Regions from separate parts of the Micromonospora sp. NPDC049201 genome, predicted to be linked through region 1. Evidence: riboswitches for the same ligand, from Rfam matches in the RefSeq annotation. Region 1 holds a riboswitch; the other holds the start of a gene.
What was found. A riboswitch is a leader RNA that binds a small molecule or an ion and turns the genes downstream of it on or off. The one in region 1 is predicted to bind ZMP and ZTP.
Positions count from the first base shown of each region.

Region 2: it holds a riboswitch for ZMP and ZTP, as region 1 does, so the genes downstream of both, ACZ6O5_RS13835 (bifunctional 5,10-methylenetetrahydrofolate dehydrogenase/5,10-methenyltetrahydrofolate cyclohydrolase) here and ACZ6O5_RS02785 (glycine hydroxymethyltransferase) in region 1, are expected to answer to the same signal.

Region 1 is NZ_JBVJHM010000001.1:689,822-694,759, forward strand. It holds gene ACZ6O5_RS02775 (aminotransferase-like domain-containing protein) at 1-1,275, shown strand, start outside; gene ACZ6O5_RS02780 (hypothetical protein) at 1,345-1,596, shown strand; gene ACZ6O5_RS02785 (glycine hydroxymethyltransferase) at 1,748-3,184, opposite strand; ZMP/ZTP riboswitch at 3,203-3,292, opposite strand; gene ACZ6O5_RS02790 (hemerythrin domain-containing protein) at 3,376-3,876, opposite strand; gene ACZ6O5_RS02795 (S8 family peptidase) at 3,985-4,938, opposite strand, start outside.
Region 2 is NZ_JBVJHM010000005.1:405,357-410,294, forward strand. It holds gene ACZ6O5_RS13825 (beta family protein) at 1-559, opposite strand, end outside; gene ACZ6O5_RS13830 (hypothetical protein) at 678-1,736, shown strand; ZMP/ZTP riboswitch at 1,701-1,782, shown strand; partial or broken gene ACZ6O5_RS13835 (bifunctional 5,10-methylenetetrahydrofolate dehydrogenase/5,10-methenyltetrahydrofolate cyclohydrolase) at 1,796-2,687, shown strand; gene ACZ6O5_RS13840 (endonuclease/exonuclease/phosphatase family protein) at 2,691-3,470, opposite strand; gene ACZ6O5_RS13845 (sulfite exporter TauE/SafE family protein) at 3,645-4,421, shown strand; gene ACZ6O5_RS13850 (GNAT family N-acetyltransferase) at 4,421-4,938, shown strand, end outside.

The DNA of each region.
Region 1 (4,938 bases):
AGCGTCGGCGACCCGGCGTTGAACTCGATGAACTTCCTCAACGAGGTGGCACAGCACTATCCCGACGCGGTGTCGCTGGCCGCCGGTCGGCCGTACGAGGAGTTCTTCGACTCGGCGCTGCTGCCCGGCCACCTGGACCGGTTCCGCGCGCACCTCGCCGACGACCTGGGGCTGAGCCCGGCCCAGGTGGACCGGACGCTGTTGCAGTACGGCCGGACCAAGGGCATCGTGCACCACCTCATCGCCCGCCACCTCGCCGTCGACGAGGGGCTCACCGTCGACCCGGAGACGATCGTGGTGACGGTCGGCTGCCAGGAGGCGATGTTCCTGGTGCTGCGCGCGTTGCGGGCCGACCCGGCCGACGTGCTGTTCGCGGTGGCGCCCACGTACGTCGGGCTGACCGGCGCGGCCCGCCTGGTCGACCTGCCGGTGCGTCCGGTGGCCGGCGGCCCGGACGGCGTCGACCTGGCCGACCTGCGGGCCGGGGTGCGTCGGGCCCGCGCCGAGGGGTTGCGCCCGCGCGCCTGCTACGTGATGCCGGACTTCGCGAACCCGTCCGGGGTCAGCATGGACACCGCCCAGCGCCGCCGGCTGCTCGACCTGGCCGCCGAGGAGGAGCTGCTGCTGATCGAGGACAACCCGTACGGCCTGTTCCCGGCCGCCGGCGTGGACCGCCGTCCCACGCTCAAGGCGTTGGACACCGCGCGCCGGGTGGTCTATCTCGGCTCGTTCGCCAAGACCGTGCTGCCCGGCGCGCGGGTCGGCTACGTGGTCGCCGACCAGCGGGTGGGCGGCGCGGACGGCACGGTCGGCCCACTCGCCGACCAGCTCGCCAAGATCAAGAGCATGGTCACGGTGAACACGTCCCCGATCAGCCAGGCGGTGATCGGCGGCGCGCTGCTGGCGCACGACTGTTCACTTGTCGCCGCGAACGTCCGGGAGCGGGCCGCGTACGCCCGCAACCTGCGCCACCTGGTCGACGGCCTGGCCCGCCGCTTCCCGGCCGGCGGGCCGGTGGGCTGGACCGTGCCGGCCGGCGGTTTCTTCGTGGTGGTCACCGTGCCGTTCCCGGTCGACGACGCGCTGCTGCACCGCTCCGCCCGGGAGTACGCCGTGCTCTGGACCCCGATGGCGCACTTCTACGACGCCGGCACGCCGGTGAACGCGTTGCGACTGTCGGTGAGCGCGGTCACCCCGGCGCAGATCGACGTGGGCCTGGACCGGCTCGCGGCGCTGGTCGCGGACACCACGGCCGCGGTGGGCGCGCCGGCCTGACCCCGCAGGGTCGTGGTTCCGGCACCACCCGTGTTCCCCGGCGACCCGGTGTCCGTTGATAATGGACGGATGGTTGCCTGGGAGTACGCGTTGCTGGTCCGCCGCTATCAGGGGCAGGGCCGGAATTTCCACGTCTCGTTCGTCTGGTACGGGCCGGACGGGTCCCGCACCGACGTGACCGCGTACGGCGACACCGCGGTCGCGCACCTCAACCGCGTCGGCCGGGAGGGCTGGGAGCTGGTCACCGCCGCCGAGGACGTGAACAACGTGCAGGGCAGCACCGAGGTGCACCGCTACCACCTCAAGCGCCCCCTGCGCTGACCCCCCCACCCCCGCCCCCCGCCCCCCACCCGCCCCACCCACCCCCTTTTGTTGATCAAGGAGTTTGCGTCAGTTCCGGCGTGCCGGCCGACGCAAACTTCTTGATCAACTTCGATGACGGTGGGTGGGGGGTGGGGGTGGGTGGGTGGGTTCAGGCCAGGGTCACCTCGGGGTAGAGGGGGAACGGGGCGAGCAGGTCGGCGGCCTGCTTGCCGACCTGCTCGGCCACCGCCGGGTCCAGGACGTACTTCGCCTTGGACGGGGAGCCGTCGGGGCCGGTGCCGGGGCTGGTGCGGTCGAGCACGGTGTGCATCAGCTCGGCGGTCGCGTCCATCTCGGCGGCGCCCAGCCCCCGGGTGGTCAGCGCCGGCGTGCCGATCCGGATGCCGGAGGTGTACCACGCGCCGTTCGGGTCCTGCGGCACCGCGTTGCGGTTCGTCACGATGCCGGAGTCCAGCAGCGCCTGCTCGGCCTGCCGGCCGGTCAGGCCGTAGCCGGACACGTCGATGAGCACCAGGTGGTTGTCGGTGCCGCCGGTGACCAGCGACGCGCCCCGGCGCAGCAGGCCGTCGGCGAGCGCCTGCGCGTTGTCCACGATCCGCTGGGCGTAGTCGGCGAAGTCGGGGCGCCGCGCCTCGGCCAGCGCCACCGCCTTGGCGGCCATCACGTGCGGCAGCGGGCCGCCGAGCACCATCGGGCAGCCCCGGTCGACCTGGTCGGCCAGCTCCGGGCCGCAGAGCACCATGCCGCCGCGCGGCCCGCGCAGCGACTTGTGCGTGGTGGTGGTGACGATGTGCGCGTGCGGCACCGGGTCGAAGTCGCCGGTGAAGACCTTGCCGGCGACCAGGCCGGCGAAGTGCGCCATGTCGACCATGAACGTCGCGCCGACCTCGTCGGCGATCTCCCGCATGATCCGGAAGTTGACCTTCCGGGGGTACGCCGAGTAGCCGGCGACCAGGATCAGCGGCCGGAACTCGCGGGCCGCCTCGGCCACCTTGTCGTAGTCGATCAGACCGGTGGCCGGGTCGGTGCCGTAGCTGCGCTGGTCGAACATCTTGCCGGAGATGTTGGGCCGGAAACCGTGGGTGAGGTGGCCGCCGGCGTCAAGCGACATGCCGAGCATCCGCTGGTCGCCCAACTCCCGGCGCAGCGCGAACCAGTCCTCCTCGGTCAGGTCGTTGACGTGGCGCTTCTGCGCCTTCTTCAGCGCGGGGGACTCGACCCGGTCGGCCAGGATCGCCCAGAAGGCGACCAGGTTGGCGTCGATGCCGGAGTGCGGCTGCACGTACGCGTGGGCGGCCCCGAACAGCTCCCGGGCGTGCTCGGCGGCGAGCGCCTCGACGGTGTCGACGTTCTGGCAGCCGGCGTAGAAGCGACGACCGACGGTGCCCTCGGCGTACTTGTCGCTGAACCAGTTGCCCATCGCCAGCAGCGTCGCGGGGGAGGCGTAGTTCTCGCTGGCGATCAACTTCAGCGACTCGCGCTGGTCGGTCAACTCCGCCCCGATGGCGTCCGCCACCCGCGGCTCGACGGCGCGGATCACCTCCAGCGCGCTGCGGAAGGCGGTGGACTCGGCGTTGTGCGACATGCGACCTCCTGGTGACGTGCGGAAGGCCCAGGCGCTCGGCATGCGTCCTCATGACGAGGCCGCTCCCCGATGGTGCTCCATCTCCACGCGCCAGTCACGGCCCGTGCCGATCCTATCCGCCCGCCCCCGGTGTAAGGACGGGCCCCTTCCTAACGCCTCGCGTCGAGAAGGGGCCCCTTCTCACCGGTGCGTCAGGCGTCCACGGCGTCGCGTGCCTTCTTCAGCGCCTTCGGGGCGGTCGGCGTCTTCGGCGCCGTCGGCCGCAGGTCCAGCATGCGCTGGCCGATCTCCTGGAGCTGGTTCCGGCCGAGCGCCTCGCGCACCTTCGGGAACCACTCCTGCTCCTCCTCCTCGACGTGGTGCAGCACGTTCTCCATCAGCACCGTCGTCTTGGCCACGAACCGCTCGTCGTCGGCGTCCATGGCGTGCAGTTCGAGGCAGAGCACGTCCGCCACGTGGTGTTCCTCGTACGACTCGAGGATGTCGTCCTCGACGTCCGGGACCAGCTTGCGGACCTCCGGGTACATCACCTCGTTCTCCAGGTAGGTGTGCACCGTCAGCGCCTCGAGGATCTGCGTGACGACCTTCCCGCGTCGGCTCGCCGGCCCGTCCTCGGCGTCCTGGAACGCCTTGAACAGGCGGCGGATCTCCTTGTGGTCCTCCTTGAGCAGGACGATCGCGTCGGTGGACACCGGATTACCTCCTAGGTCGACTGATCTGGCCCCCCTACCCGGCGTCCGACCAGGACAAACAGACCGGGCCCGGCGATCACGCCGGGCCCGGTCCGCGGGTGCGGTCGGTTACCTCACCACGGTGTACGCGTCGACGACGCCGGCGCCGTAGAACCCGTTACGCGCCCCACCGGAGCAGGTCGCGTCGTACGCGTTCGGGCCCGTCGGGATCAGCGGGACCGGGTTGTAGACGCCCGCCGGGCAGGGCTGGGCGGTGGCCGTGCGCTCCAGGAACGACGACAGCTGGCCCGGGGTCATGCCCGGGTGCGCCGACAGCGCCAGCGCCGCGACGCCGGTGGCGTGCGGGCCGGACATCGACGTGCCCTGCTTGTACCCCCACCCGTTGGTGCGGGTGACGGTGTTGAAGGTGGTCGACAGGATGCCGTCGGTCGACGTGGAGCGCGCGCCCTGGGTCCGGAACCGGGTGTCGCCGCCCGGCGCCGTCACGTCGATCACGCCCTGCCCGTACGAGGAGTAGTAGCTCTTCGCGCCGGTCGGCCCCACCGCGGCCACGGTCACCACGCCGGGCGCCTCGGCCGGCAGGTCGAGGCAGGCGTTGGTCAGGTTCTCGCGCTCCTCCGGCGTCCCGTTGTTCGGGCTGCCGGTGTCGGTGATCTTGTGAGCGAGGTCGTAGTTCGAGTTGCCGGCGGACGCCACGTTGAGCACGCCCTTGGACTGCGAGTAGCGGATCGCCCGCTGCACGGCCTGCCACACCGGGCGCTGCCGCGCGTCGTTGCGGCAGTTCAGCTCCCACGGGTCGATGTAGTAGCTGTTGTTGGTCAGCCGCATCCCGTGGTCGGCGGCCCAGAGGAACCCGCAGACCGCGGCCTCCGGGAAGATGTAGCCGTCGTTGTTGACCACCTTGACGGCGGCCACCTTGACCCCCGGCGCGACGCCGGTGACGCCGACGCCGTTGATCGCCGCGGCGATGGTGCCGGCCACGTGCGTGCCGTGGTCGCTGTTGGTCGGGTTCCACGCCGCCTCGGTGGTGTCGGTGACGCCGCCGACGCAGGACGTGCTCTT
Region 2 (4,938 bases), on a different contig from region 1:
CTTTCCAGGGGTGCCGCTGGGTCCAGGAGAGGTGTTTGCGGACCAGTGGTTCGGCTCGGGTGAGGTCGTGTTCGGAGCGCAGGTGGGCGGCGTCGAGGAGCAGGACGGCGTGTTCGGCGCGCAGGTCGGTGGCGGACAGGAGGCGGTTGGCGCGGTTTTCGGCGTCGTCGTCGGTGTGGTCGAGTCGCAGGACGGCGCCGTGGCCGTGCAGGGCGGCGGCGTCGCGGATGTCGGCCAGTCGGGCGGGGCTGTCGTGGGGGTGGGCGACGGGCAGCATCGGGTTGCCCCACTGGTGCAGGTCTTCGGCGATGTCGGGCAGTGGTCGTCGGAGTCCGGTGGCGGGGTCCGGTAGGCGGTGGGCGTCGACGGCGATGGTCATGTCGCGGGGGACGGTGCGTCGGGCGTGCTGGCTGAAGGTGTGGGCGTCGTGGATGGGCCCGTGCGTGGTGGCGGCGACGTCGAAGATGGGGAGGAGGTGGGGCGCCAGGTCGTCGGGGACGTGGTCGAGGGCGTCGAACTCGCCGGCGCGGCCGTGGAGTATCGGGAAGTAGTCCGCCATTGCGCATCGCCCCACACGATCCGACCGACAGTTACTGTCGTCGATGGTCCACGCTTCGTGTCCGATCGGCAACTGTGGGTGTGCGGCCGGTGGTTGTGGTGGTGGCAGGATCGGTCGGATGCGGGTGGATGCGGCGCGGGCGGTGGCGGTCGACTGGGTGCGGGACCGGATGCGGGCGGATCCGTCGGTCGAGGGGGCGTGGTTCAGTGGCTCGACGGTGGGGTTGCCGGGCGACGCGGAGTTGCCGGTGTGGTCGGACGTGGACGTGCTGCTGGTGCGGGACTCCCCCGGCGTGAAGGTGGGCAAGTTCGTGCATCGGGGGGTGTTGTTGGAGGTCAGTTCGGTCACCTGGGCGGAGGTGGGTGAGCCGGAGGACGTGCTGGGGTCGTGGGTGTTCGCGCCGATGTTCCGTACCGATGCGGTGATCGCGGATCCGTCGGGGCGGTTGGCGGCGGTGCGGCGGCGGGTGGCGGTGGGGTACGCGGATCCGGTGTGGGTGCGGCGGCGGTGCGCGGGGGTGCGGCGGCGGATCGAGGACGGGTTGCGGGGGTTGGACGCCGGGGCGCCGCTGGCGGAGCAGGTGTTGGCGTGGGTGTTCCCGACGTCGCTGTTGGCGGTGTGGCCGGCGGTGGCGGGGTTGGTGGATCCGACGGTGCGACGGCGGTTCGTGCGGGCGTCGGAGGTGTTGACGCGGTTCGGGTTCGGCGTGCGGTATCCGCGGCTGCTGGCGGCGGTGGACGGGGGCGGGGTGGGCGCGGCGCGGGTGCGGGAGCATCTGGCCGGGTTGGCGGTGGTGTTCGACGAGGTGGCGCGGATGCCGCGGGAGGGGTTCGCGTTCGGGGCGGATCTGGCGGTGGCGGGGCGGCCGGTGGTGTTCGACGGTGGGGCGGCGTTGGTGGCGGCGGGGCGGCACCGGGAGGCGATGTTCTGGGTGGTGGTGACGTACGCGCGGTGTCTGGCGGTGTTGGGGGTGGTGGCGCCGGAGCGGGAGCGGGCGTTGCGGCCGGGGTTGGTGGCGGTGTTGGCGGATCTTCAGGTGGTGTCGGCGGCGGATCGGCGGCGGCGCGCGGACGCGGTGTTGGCGTCGTTGCCGGGGTGGCAGTCGGTGGTGGATGCGATCGTGGCGCGCGCTGTGGCAGGGTGTGGGGGACGCGACTGGCGGCACGGGGATGGGTGAACCATCGGGGAGCTCGTCGTGGGGGTCGACCGCCTGGGCCTCCGCGGGCGAGGTGCCGCATGTCTTCTTCTTCGGTGGTTGCGGGTTCGTCGGCGCGGTTGTTGCCGGGTGGGCCGGTGGCGGAGCGGGTGTTGGACGAGGTGGCCGCGTCGGTGGCGGAGCTGCGTGCGGTGGGGGTGACGCCGGCGTTGGCGACGGTGTTGGTGGGTGACGACGACGCGAGCGCGGGTTATATCCGGATCAAACAGCGGCAGGCGGCGGCGTTGGGGTTCGCGTCGCCGCACGTGCACCTGCCGGCGTCGGCGTCGCAGGCGGATCTGCATGCGGTGGTGGCGGATTTCAACGCCGACTCGGCGGTGCACGGGGTGCTGGTGCAGCATCCGATTCCGGGGGGGTCTGGACTACGACCGGGCCCTCGCCGAGGTGGATCCGGACAAGGACGTCGACGGCATGCATCCGGTGAACATGGGTCGGTTGGCGTTGGGGTTGCCGGGGCCGTTGCCGTGTACGCCGGCGGGGATCGAGGCGTTGTTGGCGTTCCACCAGGTGCCGGTGTCGGGCCGGGAGGTGGTGGTGTTGGGTCGGGGTGCGACGTTGGGTCGGCCGTTGGCGATGTTGTTGGCGCAGAAGCGGCCGACGGCGAACGCGGCGGTGACGGTGGTGCACACGGGGGTGGCGGACTGGCCTCGGTACACGCGGCGGGCGGAGATCCTGGTGGCGGCGGCGGGGGTGCCGGGGATCGTGCGGCCGGAGCATGTGCGCCCGGGCGCGGTGGTGGTCGGGGGTGGGGTGCGGTATGAGGGGCGGCGGTTGTTGCCGGATGTGGACGAGTCGTGTGCGCGGGTGGCGGGTGCGATCACGCCGCGGGTGGGTGGGGTGGGTCCGACGACGGTGGCGATGTTGTTCCGCAACGCGGTGCGCGCGGCCCAGCGGCAGACCGGCGTGGGGTGAGGGTCAGCCGAGGTCGACGATGAGGGGTCGGTGGTCGGAGACGGTGGAGGCTGGGGTGTCGACGGCGGTGACGGGTGGGAGCCGGTCGAGGTGGTGGGGGTCGGCGAGGATGTGGTCGAGTTGGACGCGGGGTTGTCCGGCCGGGTAGGTGGGGAGTCGGCCCAGGGGGCGCCAGCGTGACAGCGCGGCGGCGGCGCCGGCGGGGAGGTTGAGGTCGCCGAGCAGGATGCGCGGGGCGGGCAGCGCGCGCAGGGCGCGCACGACGCGGCGTAGTTGCCACATGTTCCAGCCGGGGACGAAGGACAGGTGGGTGGCGGCGACGGTGAGTGGGCCGTGGGGGGTGTCGAGGACGGCGGCGAGGACGACGCGGGGTTCGTCGCGGAGCAGGACGAGTCCGCCGCGGTGGCCGGGGATGTGGATGGGTGAGCGGACGGGTGCGGCGGGTAGGCGGGTGACCTGCCAGGAGCGGACGGGGTGGCGGCTGATGAGGCCGACGCCGTAGAGGGGTTCGCCGTGGCCGTCGTCGTCGTGGGTGAGGGGGCGGAAGTGTTCGCCGGGGGTGCCGACGACGGCGGCGGCGAAGCGGTGGTGGTCGGCGTGCAGGGCGCGGGCGGCGAGGGCGGTGAGGTCGAGTTTGCCGCTGCGGGTCTGGTCGCGGTCGACTTCCTGGAGGGCGAGCACGTCGGCGTCGAGGGCGGTGACGGCGGCGGCGAGTCGGTCGGGGTCGACGAGCCCGTCGGTGAGGGAGCGGCCGTGCAGCAGGTTGAAGGTGGCCAGGCGCACCTGCACACCCTACGTGGTGGTGGCAGGCTGGTCGGATGGTGAAGCTGTTGTGTTGTTCGGTGCTGGTGTTCGTGGCGGTGGCGTCGGTCGGGTTGTGGGTGCGGCGTCGTCGGGGGCGGTGAGGCTGGCCACAGGGGTGCTCGCGGGTGGTGGCGGGGTGGGCAGAATGCGGCCGTGGATGCCGGGTCGTTGGTGACGTTGCTGGCCGCTGCCGCGTTGGCCGGGTGGGTGGACGCGGTGGTGGGTGGTGGCGGGTTGCTGTTGTTGCCGGCGTTGTTGCTGGCGGCGCCGGGGGTGCCGGTGGCGACGGCGTTGGGGACGAACAAGTTGGCGGCGATCTTCGGTACGTCGACGGCGGCGGTGACGTATGCGCGGCGGACGAGGCTGGACTGGGCGGTGGCGGGTCCGGCGGCGGGGTTGGCGGTGGTGACGGCGGGGTTGGGTGCGGCGTTGGCGGGGGCGGTGCCGGCGGGGGCGTACCGGCCGGTGGTGTTGGTGGTGTTGGTGGCGGTGGCGGTGTTCGTGCTGACCCGGCCGCGGTTGGGGGTGGTGGCGTCGCCGTCGCGGCGGACCCGGCGGCGGGTGGTGGTGGCGGTGGCGGTGGCGGGGTTGGGGGTGGCGTTGTACGACGGGTTGATCGGTCCGGGTACGGGCACGTTCCTGGTGTTGGCGTTCACGGCGTTGGTGGGTGCGGATTTCGTGCACGCGTCGGCGATGGCGAAGGTGGTGAACGCGGGCACGAATCTGGGGGCGCTGGTGGTGTTCGGGGTGACGGGGCATGTGTGGTGGTTGTTGGGGGCGGCGATGGCGGTGTGCAACGTGGCCGGGGCGGTGGTGGGCGCGCGGATGGCGTTGCGGCGGGGTGCGGGGTTCGTGCGGGTGGTGTTGTTGGTGGTGGTGGTGGCGTTGGTGGCGCGGTTGGGTTACGACCAGTGGGTGGCGGTGCGGTGATGGTGGTGCGGGCGGAGCACGACCGGGCGGTGCTGGCCGGGTTGTTGGGTCGGGATCCGGTGTTGCACGCCTACCAGTTGGGTGATCTGGACGATTTCTTCTGGCCGTACACGTCGTGGTTCCGGTCGGGTGACGAGGTGGTGTTGCTGTACCACGGGGTGGAGTTGCCGACGTTGTTGGCGTTCGGGGCGCCGGATCGGGTGGCGGCGTTGTCGGGGTTGCTGGTGGCGGCGGCGCCGGTGTTGCCGGCGCGGTTGTGGGCGCACCTGTCCCCTGGTCTGGAGGCGACGGTGGCGCGGTGGTACGCGGTGTCGGACGCGGCGGCGCATGTGCGGATGGCGTTGACGGATCCGGGGCGGTTGGCGGCGGTGCCGGCGGTGGGTGAGCCGTTGGGGCGGGCGGATCTGCCGTTGTTGCGGGAGTTGTACGCGGTGGCGTATCCGGGGAACTGGTTCGACGCGCGGATGGTGGACACCGGTCAGTACGTGGGGGTGCGTGCGGGTAGTCGGTTGGTGGC